Regions from separate parts of the Anaeromusa sp. genome, predicted to be linked through region 2. Evidence: riboswitches for the same ligand, from Rfam matches in the RefSeq annotation. Region 2 holds a riboswitch; each other region holds the start of a gene.
What was found. Region 2 has a riboswitch for cobalamin ahead of PHF27_RS06320 (nitrogenase iron protein NifH). Riboswitches for the same ligand answer to the same signal wherever they lie in the genome.

Region 1: another riboswitch for cobalamin. It lies ahead of PHF27_RS11495 (nicotinate-nucleotide--dimethylbenzimidazole phosphoribosyltransferase); the one in region 2 lies ahead of PHF27_RS06320 (nitrogenase iron protein NifH).
Region 3: another riboswitch for cobalamin. It lies ahead of PHF27_RS04380 (sirohydrochlorin cobaltochelatase); the one in region 2 lies ahead of PHF27_RS06320 (nitrogenase iron protein NifH).

What each region holds. Positions count from the first base shown of each region.
Region 1 is NZ_JAQUZF010000100.1:453-8,896, reverse strand. Features, by position in the region: gene pduB (propanediol utilization microcompartment protein PduB) at 1-92, opposite strand, end outside; gene pduA (propanediol utilization microcompartment protein PduA) at 118-393, opposite strand; gene PHF27_RS11515 (EutP/PduV family microcompartment system protein) at 390-875, opposite strand; gene eutS (ethanolamine utilization microcompartment protein EutS) at 879-1,220, opposite strand; gene PHF27_RS11505 (response regulator) at 1,493-3,136, opposite strand; gene PHF27_RS11500 (PocR ligand-binding domain-containing protein) at 3,193-4,419, opposite strand; gene PHF27_RS11495 (nicotinate-nucleotide--dimethylbenzimidazole phosphoribosyltransferase) at 4,582-5,616, opposite strand; cobalamin riboswitch at 5,756-5,963, opposite strand; gene cobC (alpha-ribazole phosphatase) at 6,069-6,623, opposite strand; gene PHF27_RS11485 (tetratricopeptide repeat protein) at 6,645-8,444, opposite strand, start outside.
Region 2 is NZ_JAQUZF010000032.1:6,294-16,080, forward strand. Features, by position in the region: gene PHF27_RS06310 (ABC transporter substrate-binding protein) at 1-461, shown strand, start outside; gene PHF27_RS06315 (sirohydrochlorin cobaltochelatase) at 733-1,596, shown strand; cobalamin riboswitch at 1,616-1,798, shown strand; gene PHF27_RS06320 (nitrogenase iron protein NifH) at 1,924-2,742, shown strand; gene PHF27_RS06325 (nitrogenase component 1) at 2,729-4,024, shown strand; gene PHF27_RS06330 (nitrogenase component 1) at 4,014-5,312, shown strand; gene PHF27_RS06335 (TonB-dependent receptor) at 5,390-7,357, shown strand; gene PHF27_RS06340 (carbon-nitrogen hydrolase family protein) at 7,422-8,201, shown strand; gene PHF27_RS06345 (adenosylcobinamide amidohydrolase) at 8,201-9,340, shown strand; gene cobN (cobaltochelatase subunit CobN) at 9,353-9,787, shown strand, end outside.
Region 3 is NZ_JAQUZF010000018.1:21,217-26,835, forward strand. Features, by position in the region: gene PHF27_RS04360 (energy transducer TonB) at 1-454, opposite strand, end outside; gene PHF27_RS04365 (biopolymer transporter ExbD) at 451-867, opposite strand; gene PHF27_RS04370 (MotA/TolQ/ExbB proton channel family protein) at 854-1,480, opposite strand; gene PHF27_RS04375 (adenosylcobinamide amidohydrolase) at 1,554-2,330, opposite strand; gene PHF27_RS04380 (sirohydrochlorin cobaltochelatase) at 2,408-3,319, opposite strand; cobalamin riboswitch at 3,439-3,621, opposite strand; gene PHF27_RS04385 (sirohydrochlorin cobaltochelatase) at 3,823-4,716, opposite strand; gene PHF27_RS04390 (hypothetical protein) at 4,845-5,619, opposite strand, start outside.

The DNA.
Region 1 (8,444 bases), on a different contig from region 2:
GCGGCCGGAGCTTCCACTGGAGCAGCGGTTCCTTGAGACTCCATGCGTTTTTTAATTTCGTCCATAACCTTGTCAATCAACTGTTCTTGCATATGTCTTCCACCTCCAAATTAACTCTTAAACCTGTTTCGGCAGAATGCTTTCCACATCCGTGTGGGGGCGAGGAATGACGTGTACGGATACAACCTGACCCACTTTTCCGGCAGCTGCACTGCCAGCATCGGTAGCCGCTTTGACAGCACCGACATCACCGCGCACCATAACCGTCACCAGGCCGGAGCCGATTTTTTCGTAGCCAACCAAATGTACATTGGCTGCCTTGACCATGGCATCAGCCGCTTCAATGGCGCCGACAAGACCTTTCGTTTCCACCATACCCAACGCTTCGTTCATTTTATGTCCTCCTTTCCTCCGGCAGATGAGCCGCGATCCATCTGTTCTAGACAGTCCGTCAATTCATCCAAGCCTTCACCTGTATGGGAAGAGACAAAGAACACAGGCTCTTTGACTCCCGCCTGCACCAGAAATCGTCTTGCGCGTTCGCGATCAGCCTTTTCTAAATCTACTTTGGTTACTACGCCCACCACCGGTCTGGTAAACATGCCTGCAAAACCGGGAGGCAGCACCGGCAGTCGCTGAGAGGCATCCTGCACAATAAACACGCCTGCAGCTTGCATGGAAGTCACCAACAGCGCCGAGTAAAAACGCGGGATTTGCGCGTATTCCCCTGGAGTATCGATAGCATCGTCGTAAAATTCAATATCACTAGTCTTGCTGACTTCCTTCGCCCGCTGCCCCAAGGCATACGCCAGCGACGTTTTGCCAGCTCCTACAGCGCCTACCATCATGACCTTGCGCTTCGCAACATGTTTCATCACTCAGGACCTGGTAATGCGAGTACCGGTAAAGCCGAGGCCATCCATCAGTACGGCATTCACCTGACGCAGAGCCGCTTCCACAGCAGAAACGCTGCCCACCAGCACCACAGAACCGGTAAAACGATCCATAAATCCAATGTCCACGGCCGCCGTCTTGGTGGCTACATCTGCAGCAATCAAAGCCGCTTCGCAAGGAGTAATGGTCAAGATACCGATAGCGCCGCCCTCTGCTACACCCAGCTTTTCACAGAGCACCGCTTTCGGATGGGCGATTAAATGCGCCAAGGTCACTTGCTTTCCTGGTACATATTCTTGTACAACTCTCTGCTTTTCCATACTCATCGGCCTTCCTCACAATCTTCGCAAATAATTCGACGATTCTACATGTGTATTAATTGGCGATTGCCTTCATTCTCCCTTGAGTCCTTGTTGCTCCCCTACTGAAGTTCCTTGCTGCTCCCAACCTCCTGTTTAGACAAAAATACACTCCTCTATTTTGAGATAAGAAGATTTTGCGGATCTTTCCAAATTTTTTTAATATAAAAGCAAAAAAAGACTGCCCGAAGGCAATCTTTTTTTATGGCAGGTTTACTATGCTATTTTCTACAAGTTTCTTAGACTTTTGTTTTTTCGCCGCGCAGTTCTTGCCGATACTGATTGGGCGTCATTCCCATAGACTGGCGGAAAACACGGCAAAAATAGCTGGCGTCTTGATAGCCTACTTCCGTGGCAATCCGCACCACCGTGTAGTCCGGATCTAAGAGAAGCTTTTTAGCCCGATCCAGGCGTACTCTGGTAATAAAATCTGCAAAATTAAAGCCTTTTTCCTTTTTAAATAAACGACTGAAATAAAAAGGACTCAAATGCACGGTCTGAGCCACTTCTTCGAGCGGCAGGTTGCGATGGCAATTAGCGACAATATACTCGCAGGCTTTATTCATAACCCGCAAATTCATGCTATTGCGGTTTTCCAACATGTTATCCAAAAACTGATCCAGCGCTTCCATCATCCAGCGCTCAATATCGCTTTGCTCCTTGCATTCATTCAGACGCTGAATGCAATAGAAATTGAGCAACGTCAGCTTGTCCAAACTAGCGCCGCCTTCCACCGCCGACCGCGAGAGCACCACTAACAGCTCCAGCACACATGCTTTGACGGTTTCCAAGCGTGTTTTCTTCGCAAAAATCTCACCTAAAAGACTTTTTAACGCTTCTTTGGCTTGCTTGCGGTCGCCACAGCGTACTTTATCCAAGACAGCCCGCTCCGCATGGAAAGGATAATGAAAAGGCCCTTCGCTCAAATGCGGCGCATCCTCAATATGAATCACTTGGCTGCTGCCCAGATAAAACCGCTGTCGCAGGGCGCTCATGGCTTCGTGATACGAGCGGTAAATATCCCGCGGATCCCTATAGTAGCGACCCACACCGATCGTAATGCTCAGACCCAGCTCCTCGCTTACCACGCTGCGGATGCTTTCCGCTTCCCGCAATGCCCCCGCTTTAGCCATATCCGCATTCTCCGCGTTCTCTAAGCCCAGTAATACGACGATATTGTCACTCCCTATAGGAGCCACCAGCGCCGCCTTGCCTACGCCGCTTCGAGCCCGCACCGCTCGGCAAATGCTTTGATGCAGCCGCTGCTTCATGCCCTGTTTTTCTAGTTCCGAGGCCTGCAGGGTCAGTTTGCGGAAATTATCAATATCAATCACCAGCGCCACACCAGGATCCACAGCCAAACCCAAAAAGCTGGCCCGTTCCCGATAATGCGTCATCTCTTCCACTTGCCCGGAAATGAGGTCATACACAAAAGACATTTGAATAAACGGCATGGCCTCGGCCACGCTTTTGCGCAACGCTTCTTCTTCTTGGTGCTTGCTTTTCATGGCCTTGACGCCTTCAGCCACTTTGCGCAGTGTTTCTGTAAGCTCCTCTGGCCGCACTGGTTTCAGCAAATATTCCACAGCACCCATGGAGAGGGCCTGTTTGGCATAGCTGAATTCGTCAAAGGCCGTCAGCATCACAATGCGCGTATCCGGCAGCAGCACCCGAATGCTTTTCGCCGCCTCCAAGCCGTTGATCTCCGGCATCCGGATGTCCATCAGCACAATATCCGGCCGTTCTTCCATGGCCAGCCGGACAGCGCTGGCGCCATCGCCTGCCTCACCGACAATCTGAACCTGAGGATAGTTTTTTTCAATAATGAAGCGCAACGCTTGCCGCTCCAATTGTTCATCGTCGGCTATCAACAGCGTATACATACAACGACTCCTTCCCGAATGCTGCCGGTCTTCCCTGACCGACTTTCTGCGATCATTTAATTATGCCGAAACGGCAGACGCAGCCGTACCGAAGTTCCTTCTCCAGGCATGCTTTCTACCGAAAGGCCGTATTGTTCGCCAAAAAAATGGCAAATACGCTTATGTACATTCATAATACCTAAGCCGGTTGTCTGTCCATGCGAATTTTGCCGCCGCTCCTCTCGAAACAAGCTCTGCAAACGTTCCGCCGACATCCCCACGCCAGTATCTCTCACCGTCAACACCATATCACCGTTATCCATCTGTCCTTCCAGAAAAATTTTGCCGCCTTCCACTCGATTTTCCAAACCATGAATAATGGCGTTTTCCACCAACGGCTGCAGAGTCAACGCTGGAATGAGTCCTTCTAAAAGAGTGGCATCGATGTGAATCTCCGAGGCAATACGGTCGCCGAAGCGAACCTTTTGAATGGTCAAATAATCCCGCGTGGATTTGACCTCTTCTTCGATCGTACGCAGCACGTCAATATCCCTCAGATTATTGCGCAGCAGATCCGCTAAGGCGTACACCACTTCCTGGGTTTTTTCCGCTCCTTCCAACAAAGCCAAGCGCGCGATAGTATTCAGCGTGTTAAACAAAAAATGAGGATTGACCTGTGATTGCAGCGCCTTCAATTCCGTCACCTGCAGCAGGCTTTCCAGCTCCGCCTTGGCTTTCATCTCCAGCATCAGCTGCTTTTGCACAATATTGGCCAGGCCAATTTCTACAATGTAGTTGGACATGATATAAATCAGATCCGCCCCAGCCTTAATGCGATGCTCCGGCACAATTTCCACCTGGTCAAAAAGCTCCCCTATTTTTTCCTTATCTACCGGCAAATCCGCCACACGGCGATACATTTCTTCTTTGACCTCTTTAATATCGCTATGCTCGGTTTCCACTACCACCTGGCCCGCCAAAAATGCGCCGATATACTCGTCCTGCACAATAATTGGCGCCGCCAAATCCGTCAACCCGCTATGGCAAAGATGCACCATGGGACGCTTATTCTGCGTAGCCCGGCGGCCGCTTTTGTCGTCGCAGTTCATACAGCGGCGAAAGCCCTCTTCAAAAGAACGAACATAATTGCAAAAACAGGTGAAATGGCTAGGCTTGGTAATGGGGCGGCCTTCGGGATCTACGATGACTGCCGCCAGTCCTGTGGCTTCTGCAAACTTATCTTGAATCTCTTGCAATACACTAGTGTCAACAATTTCACTTAACGTAAACCGGCTGACTTGCATGTTCAATTCCCTCCATCCTTTTACGACGCATCCGGCAGGTTTTTGTCTTGTCAAATTTTTCGCATAAATGAATACTATTAGTTATGCGGATACGATTTTCCTGCGTCAGGATTTCGGGATGTGAAATTTTTGTCATGCATCGCCAACTTCTTTGGCAATATTTTACAAGGCAGCTCGTTGCTCTTTTTCCGGCGCCGCTGGAATAAAATCGGTAATCCGCGCCATATTATGCATCGTATAGAGCATAGTCTTCAGCAAAAACACCATCAATACGGCTCCTGTCCCTTCGCCTAAAGCCATATTGGCTTTCAGCACCACTTCCTCCGCCGGAATATTTCCTAGCAGCAAAGAGTATGCCATCCCCGGTTCCCGGGACATATGGGACGGAATCGCGTACTTCTCCACCCCAGTATCCAGCTTTGAGGCGCAAATATAAGCAACGGCCGTAATAAAACCATCAATGACAAAGGGCGTTTTTAAGCGTGCACATTCCAGCATAGCGGCGCAAATGGCTACCATGTCAAAGCCGCCTACGCAACGCAGAATATCTTTGGCGGTATGAAACTTCTCTTTATGCAATTCTACGCCTTTAGCAACTACCTGGCATTTGTTCTTAATCAATTCGCTCGTCTGCAGCCCGGCGCCGCCGCCGACAATGAACTCCGGCAAAATACCGGTCAAGCCGTGTAAAACCGCTGATGATGTCGTCGTATTGCCAATCCCCATTTCACCCATTGAAATTAGGTTGTAGCCTTTAGCCGCCAATTGACGAACCTGTTCCTGCCCGGCTTCCCAGGCAACCGCAAATTCAGCCTCGTTCATGGCTTCTTCTTTGAGAAAGCTGCGGCTGCCCATGGCCGCCTTGCGAGAAATTCCAGTAAAAGGTCTTGTAGAATTGACGCCAACATCAATGACCCGATAAGGTATGCCGCACTGCTGGCAAAAACAGCTGATCGTCGCCCGGCCATCCACCATATTCTGCGCCTGCAAATAAGTAATCTCCTCAGGGTCTTTGGCCACGCCTTCAGCAATGACGCCATTATCCGCCGCAAACACTAAATGAAAGGGCTTCAGCTCTGTTTTCACTTCGCCCCAGGACAGCACCATCTTTTTTAGGTATTTTTCCAACAAGCCCAGGCTATGACGAGGTTTAGCCGCCCCGTCAATCCACTCATTCACTTCCTGTTCCAAACTCATAAAAGCCCCTCCTTCAACACGTTCAGCCTGCAACTGCCGTACCAGCGGGGATGAGGGATATAAAAACAACCCAGCCACAAAGGCTAGGTATCTTTTCTTAAGTGTACCTATCCTTCTGGCATTCCCCTTGGCGCGAGGGTGCATGACAGCCAAAACAGGCAGGTATCCTGGCTAACGGTTCCTCAAGCTTCCTGCACCTTCCCGGTTTCCCAGTGGCATACGCAAGCGCTCTCCCCGAATACAGTGGCGCGACCGCATCGTTTACAGGCCAATGGCCTGTCCGAACTTCCCTATTCTCCTCCGGTTTTTTCAAAGCTTCCGAAGGCACCTGTTTGGTGGCATCCTTTTTCAGTTGTCTTGAAAATTCTTTTCTCCGATAAACAAATTAAATCCTGCCTCACTGAAACGGCTCGACAAGATAATGGGCAAGGTAGTCAAAATACTCCTATTCTTTACACATCTATCCTTGTAGCCTGTCCATGTTCAATCGCCACATCCCAAAGTTGCTGCAACGGTTTCCCTCGCAGCAAACATAATAAAACGCGAATGGTGCCTCCATGAGCCACCACCGCAATTGCTTCCTCTTCTTGATGCGCTTCACGAATCGCCTGCAGCGCCGGCCACGCTCGTTTTGCCAGCTCGCTAAAGCCCTCGCCCTCCGGCGCACATCCCTTCTCAGGATGCTCATACATTAAGCTCAATTCATCCGCCCATTTTTCCATAATTTGCTCATACCGCAGACCTTCCCATAAGCCGAAGTGAAGTTCTCGCAGTTCCGGCTTCTGCTGCACCTGTAGCCTGTGCGGCTGCGCTATTGTCTCCGCCGTTTCTACAGCCCGTTTCAAATCGCTGGCATAGACCCCCGCCAGCGGCTCCTTTGCTAATAAAGCCGCTGTTTCCTGCGCTTGCCTCCGCCCGTTTTCGTTCAAAGGTATATCGCTATGCCCCTGATACCGTTTGGTCCGGTTCCACTCGGTTTCACCATGTCGCACAAACCAAATCTTCATAATGACTCCATTCTCTTCACCTTATACTTCAGACACTTTTATTTCACTCGTCAAGGCCGTTGCCACTCTTTGCAGAACGTCTTTCCAGTCTCCCACTCGGGTTTGACGAAAAATTCGGATCGTTGGATACCAAGGAGAATCTTCGCGCTGCAGTTGCCAGCGCCATTCAGGTGCAAACGGCAAGAGAAGCCAAGTCTTCTTCCCCATTGCTCCCGCTAAATGGGCAACAGCCGTATCTACTGCAATCACCATATCTAAATTGGCAATTAATGCTGCCGTTTCGGAAAAGTTAGTAAGCAGCTCTGTAAAATCAGCAATAGGAATGGCGCTATTTTGTAGCACCTTGCTCTCCGCGCCTAATTGCAAGCTAATCCATAAAACAGGCACAGCCTTAAAAAGTTCTGCAACTTCTGCAAGTTGAGCAGAACGATTGCGATCATTCTTATGCCCTGGGTTTCCCGCCCAAACCACCCCAACTTTCAATGCATTCCCATTACTTTGTTTCGCAAGAATATCCTTCCATTTACTCACTAGCGTCTCGTTGGCAACTACATAGGGAATCTCAGCAGGAATCGATTTTTCATCCGTCTCAAACACCATTGGCAGGCTTAATAACGGACAAGCAAAATCATACTCATCCCACGAACACTCGCTAGTCGAAGAAACAAAAGTAATTTTTTCCGAGTTGGCAAACAACCTAACAAGCGGCTTTTGTACCAATACGGTTGTGTGTCGTGCCTGCTTTGCCACTTCTGCAGCATAACGAACGAACTGCAATGTATCGCCAAAACCTTGTTCGCAAGAAAGCAATATATGCTTTCCCTCTAAATCCTCTCCCTGCCAGCGTCGAACCGGCGGTTGATAATTATTAAAAACAGCAAACCTAGCCTCGTACGTTTCCCATCCTTGCTTGTAATTTCCTTGCAAAAGATAGAGTGCCGCTAACGTATATTCCGCTTCCGCAAAACCAGGACGAAGTTCCAAACTTTGTTGAAGTAAAGACTCCGCTTCCTTAAAGCGAGTCCCCGTTTCCATCAAAGTCATCGCTAAATTATGAAAAGCCTCCGGAAAGTCTGCCTTCAATTCGATAGCTTTCAAAAAATACTTTTCTGCTTCCCTTAAGCGATTCTGATTTCTTAAAATTGCACCTAAATTATTATATGCTCCCGCATCGCTAGGATCCAATTGAATGGCACGTTTCGCATAATTTTCCGCTTCCTCAAGGCGTGGCCCATCTTTCAATACTGCGCTGAGGTTACTATAGGCTTCCGAAAAATTGGGACTTAGTTCGATAACATGATGAAAAAAATTTTCCGCATCCTCCAATTTTCCTTGTTTTAAAAGAATCACGCCCAAATTGTTATACGCTTCCGGATAATCTGCTCGGAGTTCAATCGCTTTGCAGTATGCCTCTATAGCAGCCTCGATATTACCAAGCGCCGCCAATGTTAATCCCCAATTATAATATGCTTCCGGATATTGAGGCCGAATTTCAATTGCCTTTTTAATAAAGACCTCTGCTTCTTGCCACTTTTCATTTTTTCTTAAAACTACTGCAAGATTATTGCATGCCTCCGGAAAATTTTCATTTTCTTTTATGGCAAGTCGAAATTCATGCTCTGCTTCAGTTAGACTTTCTTTTCTCATCATTAACAAGCCCAAGTTATTATGGACTTCCGGATAACTGGAAGATAGCGCAAGCGCCTCATGATAGCATTCTTCCGCTTCAACCAAGCGATCTTTTTTTACCAAAAGCAATCCGAGGTTATTATAGACTTCAGAAAAATCTTTTTTGATTTTGATCGCCTGGCGAAAGCAGTA
Region 2 (9,787 bases):
TAGCGGAAATTCAGCAAAAAACAGCAGCCATTCCGTTGGAACAACGAAAAAAGGTAGTGCTGATTTCTTTGATGTCGACCTATGGCGGCAGCGGCTGCATATTTGACGATATGTGCCGCCGAGCCAACGTGATTAACGGCCTTGCCGCAGCAGGCATTCAAAGCGGGCAGAATTTTAATAAAGAGCAGTTGGTGGCGATTAATCCGGATTTGCTTATTTTGCCTGCCTATAACGATCATGGAAACTATGATATTGAGTCGTATCGGCGTGAATTTTTAGAGGATCCGTCGCTGCAGACACTGCGAGCCATTCGGGAGAAAAAACTGTATTTGCCAAGGGAAGGCTATATTTACAACAGCTCTCAAGACATGGTTTTCGGGGTGCAAGAGGTAGCGTACGCTGCCTATGGAGATGAATTTGCCCAGCCTGCGGATCGGCATCTTTCGGTTTCCGGAGAATGAAAACAGTGGTTGACATATAGTAATTGCGGGTGTAGGATGAAAACAGAATTTTTCTGCTGCTTTTGATTTTCCTCATGCTCGCAGGTGCCGGGCGGAAAGCAAACAAGAGTTGATGAATTTTACGTACCCAGCAATAGTATATGGTTTTGTATATCGCCGCAGGCTCGCGGGTGACGAGCAGGGGATACGAAGAACATGAATTTCTTCCTAGCCTTTTTGCGAAGGCTAGGATTGTTTTTTTTGCGGCGACATTCTGCAGGAGGGTTAAGGGTTGAACAAAAAGGCAATTGTCTTAGTAAGTTTTGGCTCGGTGGACGCTGCTGCTTTGCAGCGTACCTTAGATCCGCTGGAAGAACGTTTTCAACAAGTCTTTCCAGAGTGGAAAATTTGCAGAGCCTTTTCTTCGCAGGCGGTGCGAGATAAATTAACAGCGCGCTCCGGGATACAGGTAGACGACATTGAGGAAGCCTTGAGGAAGCTGGCGTGTGAGGCTTTTGAAGAAGTGTATGTGCAGCCTCTATTCTTAACGGTAGATGCTACTTTGCAGGGAGTGCAAAAATATATTGCCGCAGAAGCTAGAAAACCGGCATGGAAAACAAAGACGCTGGCGCTGGCGCGTCCGCTACTGCTCTCTTTGGGAGCAAAAGATCATCCTGATGATTATGTTTTGGCGATAGAAGCATTGCAGCAGCAATGGCCGCCTTTACAAGAAAGTCAAGCAATCTTGCTGGCTTGTAATGGGGCGCAGCAAATGGAGTATGCGGTGTTGCAGTTAAAACTTGAGGCTGCCGGTTATGAACGTATTTTTGTCTGTGTTACAGACGGCTTTCCCGATTTAGCGAACGCTATGACCAAAATGAAAGCGAAAGAAGTGCAGGATGTTCTGATTGTGCCGTTTATGCTGCTTGCGGGCGAGCATATTCTTAACTATCTTAGTGGCGTTAAGTCAGATTCGCCCAAGCTGATTTTAGAGCAAGCCGGTTTTAAGGCGCAGGTTTTAACAAAAGGATTAGGCGAAAATCAGGCGATTCAGGAGTTATTTATTCAGCATGTAAAAGACAAGCAGCAAGCAATCGCTAGACGTCACGGACGTAGAAACCAATCGCCGATTGAGACTTGTTGCGCAAGTAAATAGAATTTAGGAATTTTGACAAATGAATATGGATGAAACAGGTGCCCGGAAGGGCTTAATAGGGAAGACCGGTGAAAAACCGGCGCGGTCCCGCCACTGTAATGGGGAGTAAATCCATAAAATACCACTGGGGCGAATGCCTTGGGAAGGTTTGGATGAGCGAAGATCCAGAGCCAGGAGAACTGCCTGTTTAGCAATCACCGTTTTTACCTACGAGCGATGGGGAGGGGATTACTGAGCAAGCTTTTTGTTTTGACATGGAGTTTTTTGCATCTGTAATTAGGAGCCGCCCTACATGGGGCGGCTCTTTTTGTATGGGAGGAAGGGCCTATGAAAAAAATTGCTTTTTATGGCAAAGGCGGCATCGGCAAATCGACGACGGCTTCGAATGTGTCGGCTGCGCTGGCGGAAGCCGGCTATCGGGTTCAGCAGATTGGCTGTGATCCGAAAAATGATTCGACGCGGCTCCTCTTGGGGCGCAACTGTCAGCAGACGGTGTTGGATATGGTACGTCAATATGGGGAAGGCGTTTCCTTGGAGCAGGTGGTTCACGAAGGATTCGGCGGCGTTCGCTGTGTTGAGGCGGGGGGGCCTGAACCGGGCGTGGGCTGTGCAGGAAGAGGCATTATCGTGGCCCTTGAAAAGCTAAAAATGCTGCAAAAACTTCCAGAAGAGGAACAGCAAGTCGTTTTATTTGACGTTTTAGGGGACGTAGTGTGCGGCGGCTTCGCCGTACCGATTCGGGAAGGCTATGCTACTGATATTTACATAGTGTCTTCCGGCGAATTGATGTCGATTTACGCGGCGAACAACATCGCCAAAGGCGTAGCCCGCTTTGCCGGGCGCGGGCCGGTTCGTTTAGGAGGGATTATCGGCAACAGCCGCCAGATTGTTAATGAAAAAGCTTTGCTGGAGGAATTTGCAGCGCGCTTGAATACACAGCTTATCGCTTTTGTGCCGCGGGATGCGGTGATGCACCAGGCGGAGATTCGACGCAAGACCGTCATTGAATGGAAGCCTGCCTCGGAGCAGGCAAGGATCTATCGGGATTTGTCGCAAAAGCTGCTGGATAATCAACAGCTGACTATTCCTACGCCGTTGACTTTTGAAGACCTGGAAGAGATGGTGCTGCGTTATGGCGATGAATAAGCGGCATATGGTGACCTTGAAGCGCAGCTGCAGTTGCAGTATGCCCGGGGTATGGCGGGCGGTAGCGCATAACGAAGGGGCGGCAGTCATCTTTCACAGTCCCAAAGCCTGCGGACATGTGGCGCGGGAAATGGAGCTGGGTGGACAATATTCTGCGCTGGCAAGGACTTTGAAGCTGGAGCATGCCTATAGAGCTCCCTTGGTTACCAGCAATCTAACTGACGATCATTCGATTTTCGGCGGCGCAGAGCAGTTGCGAGGGTGCATTGATTTTACGATGCAAACGTATAAACCAGCGTACGTGCTGTTGGCAGCGTCCTGTTTAGCCGGCGTGATTGGCGATGATGTGGAAGCGGTGGCCGAAGAAGCGGAGGCCTTCTGGAAGGTTCCGGTTATGAGCGTTCCTTGCAGTGGTTTTTTGGATGGCGAGTATGGCGCTGGCTTTTATTTTGCTGCGCAGCGTTTGATCGACCGTTCGATGCGCCCGCAAGCAACCGAACCGGATACGGTGGTTCTTTTAGGAGATCGACGGGGGCCTGGCGGAGCGGAAGAAGCAGAGCTGCAAGAGCTTTTAAGCGTCTTTGGACTGCGGATTGTTGGACATTTTCCTAATTATAGTTCACTCGAAGAAATTCGGATGCTCCCGGCAGCTTCTTTTTGCATTCCTTTAGGAGGACATACGCAACCGGAATATTCCATGGGGCGTTTAGCTTCTTACCTTGAAGAAAAATTTGGTATTCCCTATTTGCAGCAAGAGTATCCGTCTGGCTGGGAAGGAACGAAAGCCTGGCTGACAGCGTTAGGGAAAGCGTTAGGGCGAGAGGAAAAAACGGCAGCGGCCATTGCTAAGCAGAGTCGGCGAGTAGCGGAGGCCAGTGCGGCCTTGCTTCCCTGGACGCAAGGCCGCAGCGCCGTATTGGGAATTGGGCGGCCTTTAACCCATTTTCAGCCGCAATGGGTACTGGAGGTATTGGCTTTAGCCCAGATGAAGCTGGAAGGGATTATCCTTTTCGCCGGCTTGACGCCGGAACAGCATCAGGAATTGCGTAAAGCTTTGGAGGGGGTTGGCGCTCCTATCGTGGACGAGGAAGCAGGGAAAACATTGCTTACGGAAGAAGCGGTTCTGCTTTCGACGCATGAGGTGGAGGAGATGGGACTGCGACAGCTGCAGCTGCCTGTATTGACGCCGGTAGGCGTTGGCGGTTTGCTGGAAGTGCTGACGAAATTAGGACGATTGTTAAAACGATCTCCGTATCGAGGAGGAGTTGTTTATGGCTGGTGAAGCTTGGGGAGACATGTGCGCCCAGACCAATACTTGCGCTCTGGCAGGCGGCGCGGCGTTTTTCGCAGGCGTACCAGAAGCGGCAATGATGGTGAACGGGCCTTTGTGGTGTTACTTCTATGCGCTGCGGCAGCTAGAACGGCCCTGCCCGAATGTGGGGAAACGCTTTTTTTGCACGCAGCCTGACAATCAGGCGGTTGTATTCGGCACGGAAGACTGCCTGCTGGAAACGCTTTCCTTGTTAAAAAAAAGCATGAAACCGGAGGTTGTGTTTATTGAAAACAGTTGCGCCGTCAGCTTGATCGGCGATGATGTGGCAGGCATTGCGGCGCAAGCAGATCTTTCCTGTCCGGCTGTCTGTATGGATAGCGGCGGTATGCGCGGCGGCTTTTGGGAAGGCTATCGGGAGGCAGCACTTGCGTATGTAAAAACGCTGCCTCCTCGGGTGCGGCAAACGGTGCGCCCCAAAACGGTGAATCTTCTTGGCTGTACTGTGGGGTACTATCAAGAACAGGCGGATATAAAGGAAATGGAACGGCTTTTGGAGCTGGTCGGTTATAACGTATTGACGCGACCAGGTGCAGGAAGCAGCCCGCAGGAACTGGCGGAACTGGCGCAGGCGGAAGTCAATCTGGTTATGCACAGCGAGCTGGGCTTGGAGCTGGCCCGCTATTTGGAAGAAAACTACGGTATGCCCTATATAACGCTGGCCCCGCCCTATGGTGTACAGGGAACTGTGCAATGGCTGGATGCGTTCTGTGACGCTATGGAGCTGGGCAAAGACTTGCGCAAACCCTATCGCGACGAAGGCTCTTATTGGGCCAAGCATATCCAAAATGCGACGCTGGAAATGCGCCGCCTCTGGGGGGATATCTGGTTTGAACGGGTGGCGGTGGCGGGGCCGTCGTCGGCGGCCCTTACCTTAGGCAAGGCCTTGCGGCGCGAGTGGGCTGATGCGGGCAAGGTTACGGTTATTTGCCATGATGGCGCTTTTGACGGCGAGGCGCCGACAGAGGCAGATTTGATTCTCAACGGACGCGAAGAGGTGCAGCTCGTGGAAAAAGCCTTGTGCGAATTGGGCAAAGACGACCTGCTTTGGGGCAGCAGCCAAGAAAATTATTTCCTGCGCCGCGAAGGCGTAAAAAATGTGCTTTATCAACCGGTGGCACTGCCTGCGTATGAGGAAGTGCTGTTGGGAGAAAGGCCGTTTGCAGGTTTTCAAGGAGCCTGTCATCTGGCGGAACGCCTTTGGAACGGGTATGTCCAAAAGCGCTGCGCGAAGGGCTAGCAACGGGAAGGACCCCGAGCTATATAGAGAAAACGAGAATCTTAGGGAAACCAAGAAGGTTGAGGAGGAGTTTGAAAATGAAACAGTACCAACAAAGCGGTAGAAAAAAAGCGCTTTTATGCGCCATGGTGGGAAGCGCGATTTTCTTATCCACAAGCGGCGTAGCTTGGGCGGAGGAATCTGTTTTTCCCATGGATGACGTGGTGGTGACGGCGACCAGGACGCCGCTGAAAATATCGGAAACCGGGGCGAATGTGTCTGTGGTGATGCGCGCAGAAATTGAGAAAAAACACTACAGCGATATAACGGCGGCCTTGAAAGATGTGAATGGAATTCTCGTTATGCAGCAAGGCTTTCCCGGAGGCGAGCAGTATGTTCGCATTAACGGCGATGACAGGGTGCTGGTGATGATTGACGGACGGCGCCTTAATTTGAGTAAGCTTCCCGGCAGCATGGGTAAAGGCGCTACGTTTGACTTGAACAATTTTCCCAGTTTGGATAATGTAGAGCGCATTGAGATTGTCAAAGGTCCCGGGTCTTCTCTTTACGGCTCGGAAGCAGTGGGCGGCGTAATTAACGTGATTACCCGCAAAGGAAAAGAAAATAAAACAAGTTTGGAGAGCGCTTACGGTTCTTGGGGGACGAAAAAATATAAATTTACCACCGAAGGCGGTGAAAACGATTGGAACTGGTTTGTTGCCGCAGGGAAGACCGAGCAAGATCATTTTTCGTATAAAGATGTGCGCAGTGGTAATACGGTCGATATGAACAACAGCGCTATGGACCAAAAGGATTTTTCCTTCCGCGTAGACAGGCAACTGGGAGAGCATAATTCGCTGACTTTGAACGTGGAACATGTAGACCAACATAAAGGACAGCCGTATTTACCAAATGGCTGGGCGGTTAGTTCCTACACCAAGCAAAATACCAAAAGCTACTTGGATACATTAACGAATAATTGGGCGATGACCTATAACTTTAATGAAAAGAAAGATAATCCTGGCTATGTGCGCGTATACCAGAACTACTATAAATATGATATGCATTCCTATAACGATGGCGCAGCTTCTTGGAGCAACTATCTTTACAGCAATAAAGAAACAGGCATGCAATGGCAGTCGACATGGAAGCTAAGTGAGAAGAACACCTTAGTGGGCGGCGCGGATTGGCGTAATGTTTCTATTTCGTATCCAGGTACTTACGACAATAAAAGTATGCGCAATACGGCATTTTTTGTAGAGGATCGCATGACTTTCGATAAGAAATGGACTTTTTCGCCGGGACTTCGTTACGATTACCACAGCATGTTCGGAGGCAGAATGACGCCGCGGGCTACGGTTAATTGCCAGGTCGATGACAAAACCAACGCCTATGTGTCCTGGGGCGAGTTCTTCAATGCGCCTGATGCGGACCGTTTGTTCTGGCCGACTGATTACAGCATGTTTTATAAAGGCAACCCCAACCTGCGTCCGGAAACCGGTCATACGACTACGATCGGCTTAAACCGAAAATTAAATAATACGACGGAACTGCATGTAAGCGCCTATGAAAGCCGGTTGCATGACGCCATTAGTACGGCTTTTGACGGAACTTTGTATACTCCTATTAACGTGGGAGAGCAGAAAAAAAGAGGCTTTGAATTAGAAGTTAGCAAGAAATTTTCGCCGCAGTGGAGCGCCAACGCCGGCTATACCTTTACGCATGTTGAAAACAAAGATACTGCAGGGGCCGCCTACGGGAACGAAGAGCGTACAGTAGAACCTAATGCTTACAAGTTAGGCGTCAGCTACAATCAGGGCGCTTGGAATGTAGAGCTAATGAACCGCATGGCTACGGGAAGAAGTACGAAATATTTTACTTCCTCTAATTATTTTGTAATGGATTTGGCAGTCAACTATAAGATTAACAAAAATCGCAGCGCTTATTTGAAAGTGAATAATCTAACCAACCGCAGCTATGAGCTGTACGGGTATGCAAATCCTAATCAAGGCGCGTTCCCTATGGCGTCGCGGTATATTGAAATCGGCACAAAATACACCTTCTAAATACAAGTGAAGACATGCGGGAAGCGTAGCCGCTTTCCGCATCGCTTCGAGTAAAGGAGAAGCTATGCGTATTGCATTACTGCATTTGGATTTAGGCAATGGCCCCCTGGGGAAAAATCTTCTCTTGTTGGAGCAGGCGGCTTCTACCGCGGCGGCGCACGGCGCACAGTGGGTGGTAACGCCGGAAACGGCGCTGCAGGGGTACTTTTTCTATCAAAATGATCCGCAGGCCAGCATTCCTGTGCAGCCACAGGCGGAGCTTGTTTCTTTGCAGCAGTTGGCGCTGCAGAAAAAGCTTGTTCTATTTTTGGGCTGCGCGGAAAAAGACGCCGAATCAGGAGAGCTTTTTAACAGCTGCTTGGTGGTTGGCGTTGACGGCAAAATCTGCGGCAGACACCGTAAAATCCATTCTCACGGCAAAGGTGCAGAAGGATGGACTACAAGAGGCTCCGAGCTGCAGCCGGTTCCTTGCGGCGAAGTAACCGCAGGCGTGCTGATTTGCGCGGACTCCTATTTTGAGAAAAACGCATTGCAATTAAAGCAAGAAGGCGCGCAAATGCTGGTAGTTCCCGCTGCTTGGCCGCCGGGGCACTGCGGAGGTCCGCCGGAAGAAGCGTGGAAGCGCTGTTCGCGCGAAAGCGGCCTGCCTGTGTGCGTGTGCAATCAAACAGGGCAAGGCGGAAATTTAGATCTTTCCAAAGCGCAAAGCGCTGTCGTGACAGAGGGGGAAGTCCGCATGGCTTATGCAGGAAAACCGGCCATCCTTTTGTTTGATTGGGAAGAAGCCAGCGGCAAAGTGGGAAAGGAATCCTTTCAAATTCATTATTTAGGAGGGGCTCAGTGATGCAAGATAAAGTGGTTTTGCATACCTTGTCTACAGGGCATGAGGTGGTTTGGCATAAAGAGGTGCGCGGCATTGCCGTGGATTTTTGCGCGCCTATGCGTACCTTGAGTACGTCCTTGCTAAATGGAGGGTATCGGGAAGACGTAACTGCTGTTTTTAACCATAACACCGGTCCTGCGGATGGAACGCATGCGCCTTTAAAAGCCCCCACCTATGTGGAGCATTTGGAGATAACCGCTGAGGAAATGGGGCTGCCTGCGGCAACAACTACCGGCATGGGGACGGCGGCGAGCATGGAAAACGCAGCGATTGCCGTAAAAACCTATCAAGACCTTGTGGTATCCGCAATCGCTACGGCTGGCGTAGAGGGAAACGGCGGCCGCGTCGGCGATCCGGCGGAGCATTATCTGCCGGGAGTTCGGCTAGGCGTTCATAAACCGGGAACGATCAATGTGCTCTTGGTGATAGACGCAGCACTGCCGCCTGGGGCGCTCACTAGGGCGCTTGTTACTTGTACGGAAGCAAAAACAGCGGCCCTGCAGGAGCTGATGGTAGGAAGTCTGTATTCTACCGGCCTTGCGACCGGCTCGGGTACCGACCAGACGGTATTGGTGTGCAATCCGGCATCGCCACTTTATTTTGAAGGCGCTGGTAAGCATGTCAAACTGGGCGAGCTCATTGGCCTCGCGGTCAAGGAAGCCGTAAAAAAAGCGTTGTATAAACAGAATGGTCTTTCGCCGCAGTCGCAGCATTCCGTGCTGCAGCGCTTTAAACGCTTTGGTCTGACCGAGGAAACGCTCTGGGAGTATTACGACGGCAAGGCCAGAGGGAAGGTAGAAAAAGATAGCTTTTTGGAGAAACTGCGCCAATGGGATACCGAAGGAAAAGCAGTTGCTTTCGCTGCTCAATATGCGCATATTCTGGACGAGGGAGATTGGGGCCTGTTATCGGAAAAAGAGGTATACGGGGCCATTTGTGATCTTTTAGGGACCGTTTCCTTTTTTTTCGGAGGCGTTGTTTGCCAGCCGCAGGATGGCCAAAAGGAATCCTGCCTGGAGGCTTTGCGTCATTGGATTGCAGCGTGTCTGGAACGGCGTTTGGCATATGACAATGTAGTGCGGCGTTTTCAAAGAAAGTGAGGAGTGGATTGTATGAGGCGTGTTCTTTTTCTGTCAAATATGGAAAGACAGCGGTCTATGCTGGAGGAAGCCCTTACGGCGGTAGCGCCGGAGATGGAGGCGCAGGGAGCAACGATAGCGATAAGCGAGGAAACCATGTGGAGCTTGTCCTGGCAGGAACGGCTAAGCGGCTGCAGCCTGGTGGTGCTTACCTGGATGGGCAGCGGTCTCGATACGTCTTTTTTGAAAAAAACGGCGCAGTATTTGCAAAAAAAGAAAATTCCTCATGTGCTGCTGCTTTCCGATAAAGAAAGCGGCGACCCCGCTTATGGCGTTTCTGATGAAGAAAAAGCGTGTTTGAAGCGCTACCTGGCCTGGGGCGGTATGGAAAACTACCGCTATTTTTGGCGTTACATAGGATTGCGTTTTTGCGGGGAGCCTTGGGACTTAAAAGAGCCGCAGGAGCTT
Region 3 (5,619 bases), on a different contig from region 2:
GCCGTAAAATGCGCGGCGGTAACACCCTAGTGGAAGCAGGTGCTGTCCCGCCGCCTCCGCCAGCACCAGTTCCTGCGCTTTGTCCGTCCGACGGGCTTCCTCCCTCTGACGAACCTCCACCAGCCGCCGCGCCCTCACTGGAAGGACCATCCGCAGCTGCGTTCCCCATAGCCTGAGGCGCCGCTTGTGCATTGGTCGGCACCGCTGCGGCAGCACTGGCTGTCGCTTGAGCTTGCTGCTGCCTGGCAGCAGGTGCGCTTGGCGCCGCTATCGCCGGCATAGCCGAGGCTGCTGCATTATTCCCTGGCAAAGGCGCAGCCGTCAGGGAAAGCTCCAAATACTCTTCCGCAGCTTGCGCTGGCAACGGAAAAATGCCGACGTATCCCAACACTAGCAAAATCAAAAGATGTGCGCCTACCGCTACAAGCAGCGCTTTTTTTGAATGATTTCTCATGGCTGAGCAGCCCCTGCTTCCGTAGCTACGCTAAGGCGCTGCACCCCGGCAGCTTTCAAGGCATCCATGACAGCCACTACACGGCCATACTCCACGCGCTTATCAGCGCGCAAGACAAAAAACACTTCCTGCTGCCTAGACATCTCTAACTGAACACGTTTTCCCAAAAGCTGCAGCGGTACGTTTTCTTCGTCCACATAAGTCTGTCCCTCAGCCGTCACCGTAACGGCCACCTGTTTTTTCATATCCGCCTGCGCCGCCTGCGCCGCCGGCAACTGCACTGGCAGCGTTTTCTGCTCTACCATATATAAGGTGCTAAGCATGAAAAAGACCAGGAGGAAAAAAATAATGTCAATCATGGGAATAATCATCAGCCGAGGCTGACGATTCACCCTCCAATCACGCAGTTTCACGGCTGCGCCTCCCCGCGGCAAAAGAAGATCCTGTCAAAAGAGCGGCCCCGCATTCTTCCAAGTCTCCTGCCAAACGATCCAGGCGCTGACAAAGCCAGGAGTGGCACAACAAAGCCAGCACAGCCACGCACAGGCCAGTAGCTGTAGCAACCAACGCTTCTCCTACCCCGCCAGTAATAGCCTGCATTTGCCCTGTTTTCACCGCCAACACCTGAAAGGACTGAATCATTCCTACTACCGTTCCCAGAAGGCCCAAAAGCGGCGCCAAGGTTACAATGGTCTCCAAATAGCTAATACGCTCCCGAAAACGCCCCATAATGGAAGCCGCAGTATTCTCAAACATTTGCAGTTGCACGGACGTTTCCAGGCCGCGCCAGCTATAGGCGTCTTTCAGCAGTTTGGCAATAGGCCCTGACGCCCCTTGCGGCTCAAGCCAGCGCCCCTCCAGCAAAGCTCGCACAAACTCATCCTTACCTTTCCGAAACTGTTCCGCCTCTTTATAGTTCCAATGCCGCTCCAAAGTCACCGCCAATACTAAAATCGAACAAAAAACCAAAGGGTACATTACGATCCCTCCAGCTTGAAACAACTGCCAAATCCGTTCCAAATCCATTTTTTTAACTCCTTTCCCGGCTAGTGCCGCACCTCAACCTTATCATTTCAAAATGTTATTTATGAACCGCAAGTTATCTGCAAGAAGCTTTATGACTGCAACGAATATTTTTGGGGGAATAATATTGAGCCTGTTCCTTTAATCCTTCTTCCTTAAACAAAGCTGTTTTAACCCCTGACTTTACTGCATCTGCTATCATTTCTCCTAATTTAGACTGCGTCCCTACATCCCGACAAGCCGTTCCAGCCATGTGACTTACCAAGATGATCCCATCGGTTCCAGTACCAGTTGCCGGAAGCAAACTATGCGGACTGCGCACTTCTAAATCTTGCAAGGCTGCGCTTTTCGCTTCCGTAGCCGTAATCAATGCTTTAGCCAAAGCGCCCGGGGATAAATTCGCTTCTACAAGAAGCAAAATGTTAATGGTTCCTGAAACAGGAATATATTCTCCATGATGTTCCCAATAAAGCGCATCCTCTCCGGCTCGAGCAGCATTATGCTCCACTCCGGCAGTCACAATGGCTTCCACTGTAATCCCCTCATAAAAACGTCGCTGGTAGGACATACACTCCATGTGCGCCGTCGTTAAAAGACCGCTAGTTTCATCTTTGGGTAGTCCCTCGCGTTCGACAATAGAAGCCAAATACCCGTCCAAGCTGCCGCCAGGCAATGTTGCTTCACTCTCGGCAAAAAAGGTCAAACGATGGTTGAATACGGCGGACAACTCTTGGATACCGCCGTTATATTGAGAGGTGCTCAAAGCGATACGCCGCTGTGGAAAGCGGCAAAGCAGCAAATCCGCTTTAACCTGCAAAACACCTCCTGCCGCCAGCAGGCGATTTTGCTCCATGCCAACCCAACCTTTCTCCTCCTTGACGTTTATCGTCAAGTCTTATCTCTATTATTCACAAAACACGGCCGCTGTTACTACGGTTGATACAACCCTCGAATCGCATCGCGAGCATGTTTCACATAGAGGGAACGATATGCCGCATTTTCGCCCAGGCCCTTTAGTTCGACTTCTACTTGAAATCCGTCCTTCTCTAAAAGATTCTTCCAAGAATCCGGCTCGTCGCCAGCCATATCATTTTGCACATGATCGCCAGCTACCAACATAAACGGCATTAAGATAACCTTCTTAACCTGATTCTTTTTCAATTCCGCCAGCGCATCTTCAAAATTAGGATGATCGTTTTCTTCCACAACTCCCATATAGGCCTTGTGACCTCTCGCCTGCAATACACGCTGCATTTTGCCATACGCCGGATTCGGCTGATTTGGGGAGCCATGTCCCATGAACAAAACAGCTTCTTCTGCGGCGAGCCCGGGCATTTGTTGCTCAACCGCCTCCGCCAACGCCGTAAAGTCATCCGGCATTCCTCTTTGTCCGTCAAACATTAGTATTGGCCTTCCTATAGTAAGAACGTCAAAAGACTTATCCGAAACATACTGTCGATACACGCTTAAAATTTTCTTTTCGTATTCCTCTCCAGGAGTCAAATGAAGCGGCTGAATGACCACCTCCTGGTAACCTTCTTCCTTCAGCTTGCTTAAGGCTTGTTCTAACGTATCTATCTGAAGCTTTTCTTCCGCCGCTATTTTCGCAATCACTTGGCGAGCCGTAAAAGCGCGACGAATTTCATACTCAGGAAAAATTTCTCGCATATCATTTTCAACACTCTCAATGCAAGCCTTACGCGTTTTAGGAAAAGTAGTTCCAAAGCTAGTAACTACAATTGCTTTTTTTCTCTGCGTCCTCATGGAGCCGCTTCCTAAGCCCGTTGTTACTAAACAGGCCGTAGCAAGTAACGCCAGCACTTTTTTCACCCGTAAACTCATCCTTATTGTCGCTCCTTTTTTCTTAATGTCTTCAAAAAACAAAAATCCCGATCGCTATGACCGGGATTGAAAATAAACAGAACCCTGTTTAAATCTCCTTCCCTATCCTTCGTAGGTCTAGCGGCGATTGTCAAACAGGCAGTTCTCCTGGCTCTGGTTCTTCGCTCCTCCAAACCTTCCCAAGGCATTCGCCCCAGTGGCATTTCTTGGATTTGCTCCCCATTACAGTGGCGGGACCGCGCCGGTTTTTCACCGGTCTTCCCTATTAAGCCCTTCCGGGCACCTGCTCCAAATAATATGTTTTTGTCATTGTTAAATGTAACAAAAAGAACCCAAAAAGTCAACCTAAGCCTAGGTTTTAGCCATTCACTTTTGTTAACTCCGCAAAACATTTCCATATTCGTCACTAGCGTCAATACTCTATTTTCCCTTATCTGCAGGAACACAATAAAAGGCTGCCAATTTTCTCGGCAGCCTTTTATTGCATTTATAGCCTATTCAATTTATTCAATAACTGGAATTACAGGTTTATCCTTGCCGCGTTCTTTATAATTATTTTCAATCGCATCTTTCACATGCTGTACATAAATATCCTGAATCCCTTTATTTTCTCCCAAACCGTGAATATACGCTTCTACTTGGAAGCCTGCCGCAGTCAACTGCGATTTAAAAGAATCCTTTTCGTCGCCCGCCATATCATTTTGAGCATGGTCGCCAGCTACCAGCATAAAGGGCATTAGCGTGATTTTCTTAATTTTATTGGCCTTTAACGCTGTGACCATATTCTCATAAGTAGGATACCCTTCCACCGTGAAAACAAAGACGTTTTTCAAGCCTGCATCTTGAAGCTTTAGTTGCAGAGCGGCATACGCCGTATTCGAAGGGTTTACACCACCGTGACCCATCAAGCCAACAGCTTCATTTTTTCCTAATTTCGGCAATTGGTCTTGCAACGCTTTAATTGCGATAGCATAGTCATCTGGTTTTTCCCCTTCTTGGCCGGTATAATAAAGAATCGGCCGACCTACAGAAACCTTGTCAAAGGATTTTTCGTACTTGTCCACAACACGCATCAATTTAGAATACTCATCGCCTGCTTCCACATGCAGAGGCTGAATCACGATCTCTTTGTAGCCTTCGGCCTTCAACTTTTCCAACGCTTGTTTTTCCGTATCAATAACAAGTCCGTCACGTTCCGCTAATTTTTTGATGATAATACGGGAAGTAAAGGCATGACGCACGTCATACTCCGGAAAAGCTGCCTTAATTTTCGCTTCCACTGCATCGGTCGTAGCCTTGCGCGTATCCGCATAGGTTGTACCAAAGCTGACTACCAAAATGGCTTTTTTAACAGTTGGCGCCTCGGCTGCCTGGGAAACGGAAAAACTTGTCGCCATTCCCATTAGGGCAAATAAAACCGCTGTCATCAAACATAAAATACTTCTTTTCAAATTCCCTCACTCCTTATATAGTGTTTATTCTCTTCAAGGAATCGCTGCTTTCTTATAAAACAAGCGGCTCCTCCTCAAATACTATGAGTAAATGTAGCTTCCAGCTTTGTGTTTTTCAAACCGCTGTCCACTTCCTTTTGATCTTTATAGACCAATTCCAGTGAATTATCTTTGTTTAGTTGATGTTTAACGCCATAATAAAAACCCTTGTTGTTGTTATCAAAATCGCTTTGTTTTCCCATATCGCCATTCGTTTCTACTTTAAACGCAGTAATATACATTGACGTTTTATCATCAAAGCCATAATTCCAAGTTACCGCATAGGCGCGATTGTCTTCGCTGCGATTGGACTGCGTATATTCCGCCGTCCAGGTATGCTTGCCTTGTTGATAGCTGCTGTCCAGCGCCCAATGGTTCGTATTTCCATTGACTCGATCTTGATAGCGACCTAACGTCATCCCCCACTGCAACTGCTTATTGGGATGAAAGCCAGTCCGAATCGCATAAATACGGTTGTCTTCATCGCCGGCATTATCCTCTTGTACAAAGGCTGCGTTGATGTCCAAGCCCGCTGCGGCCCCATTTACAGTCACTCCGTCTACAAAAGCCCGCTTCCCAATATTGGACTCTGAGCGGCTGTAAAGAAGCGACGTTGCGCCAATAGTCAAATCTTGACGCCCAAGTTTAAATGCCAAATCTCCTGCTTGTTTTGTCACGCCAAACTGATCAAGGGTCATTACCGTTTTTTTGTCGCCATATACCGAACCATCTGTATTGTAGTCCGCTAAGGCCGGATTCGTAGCATATTGCGCTCCCAAGCGAGCGAATACAGACCAGCCGCTCCCCAAT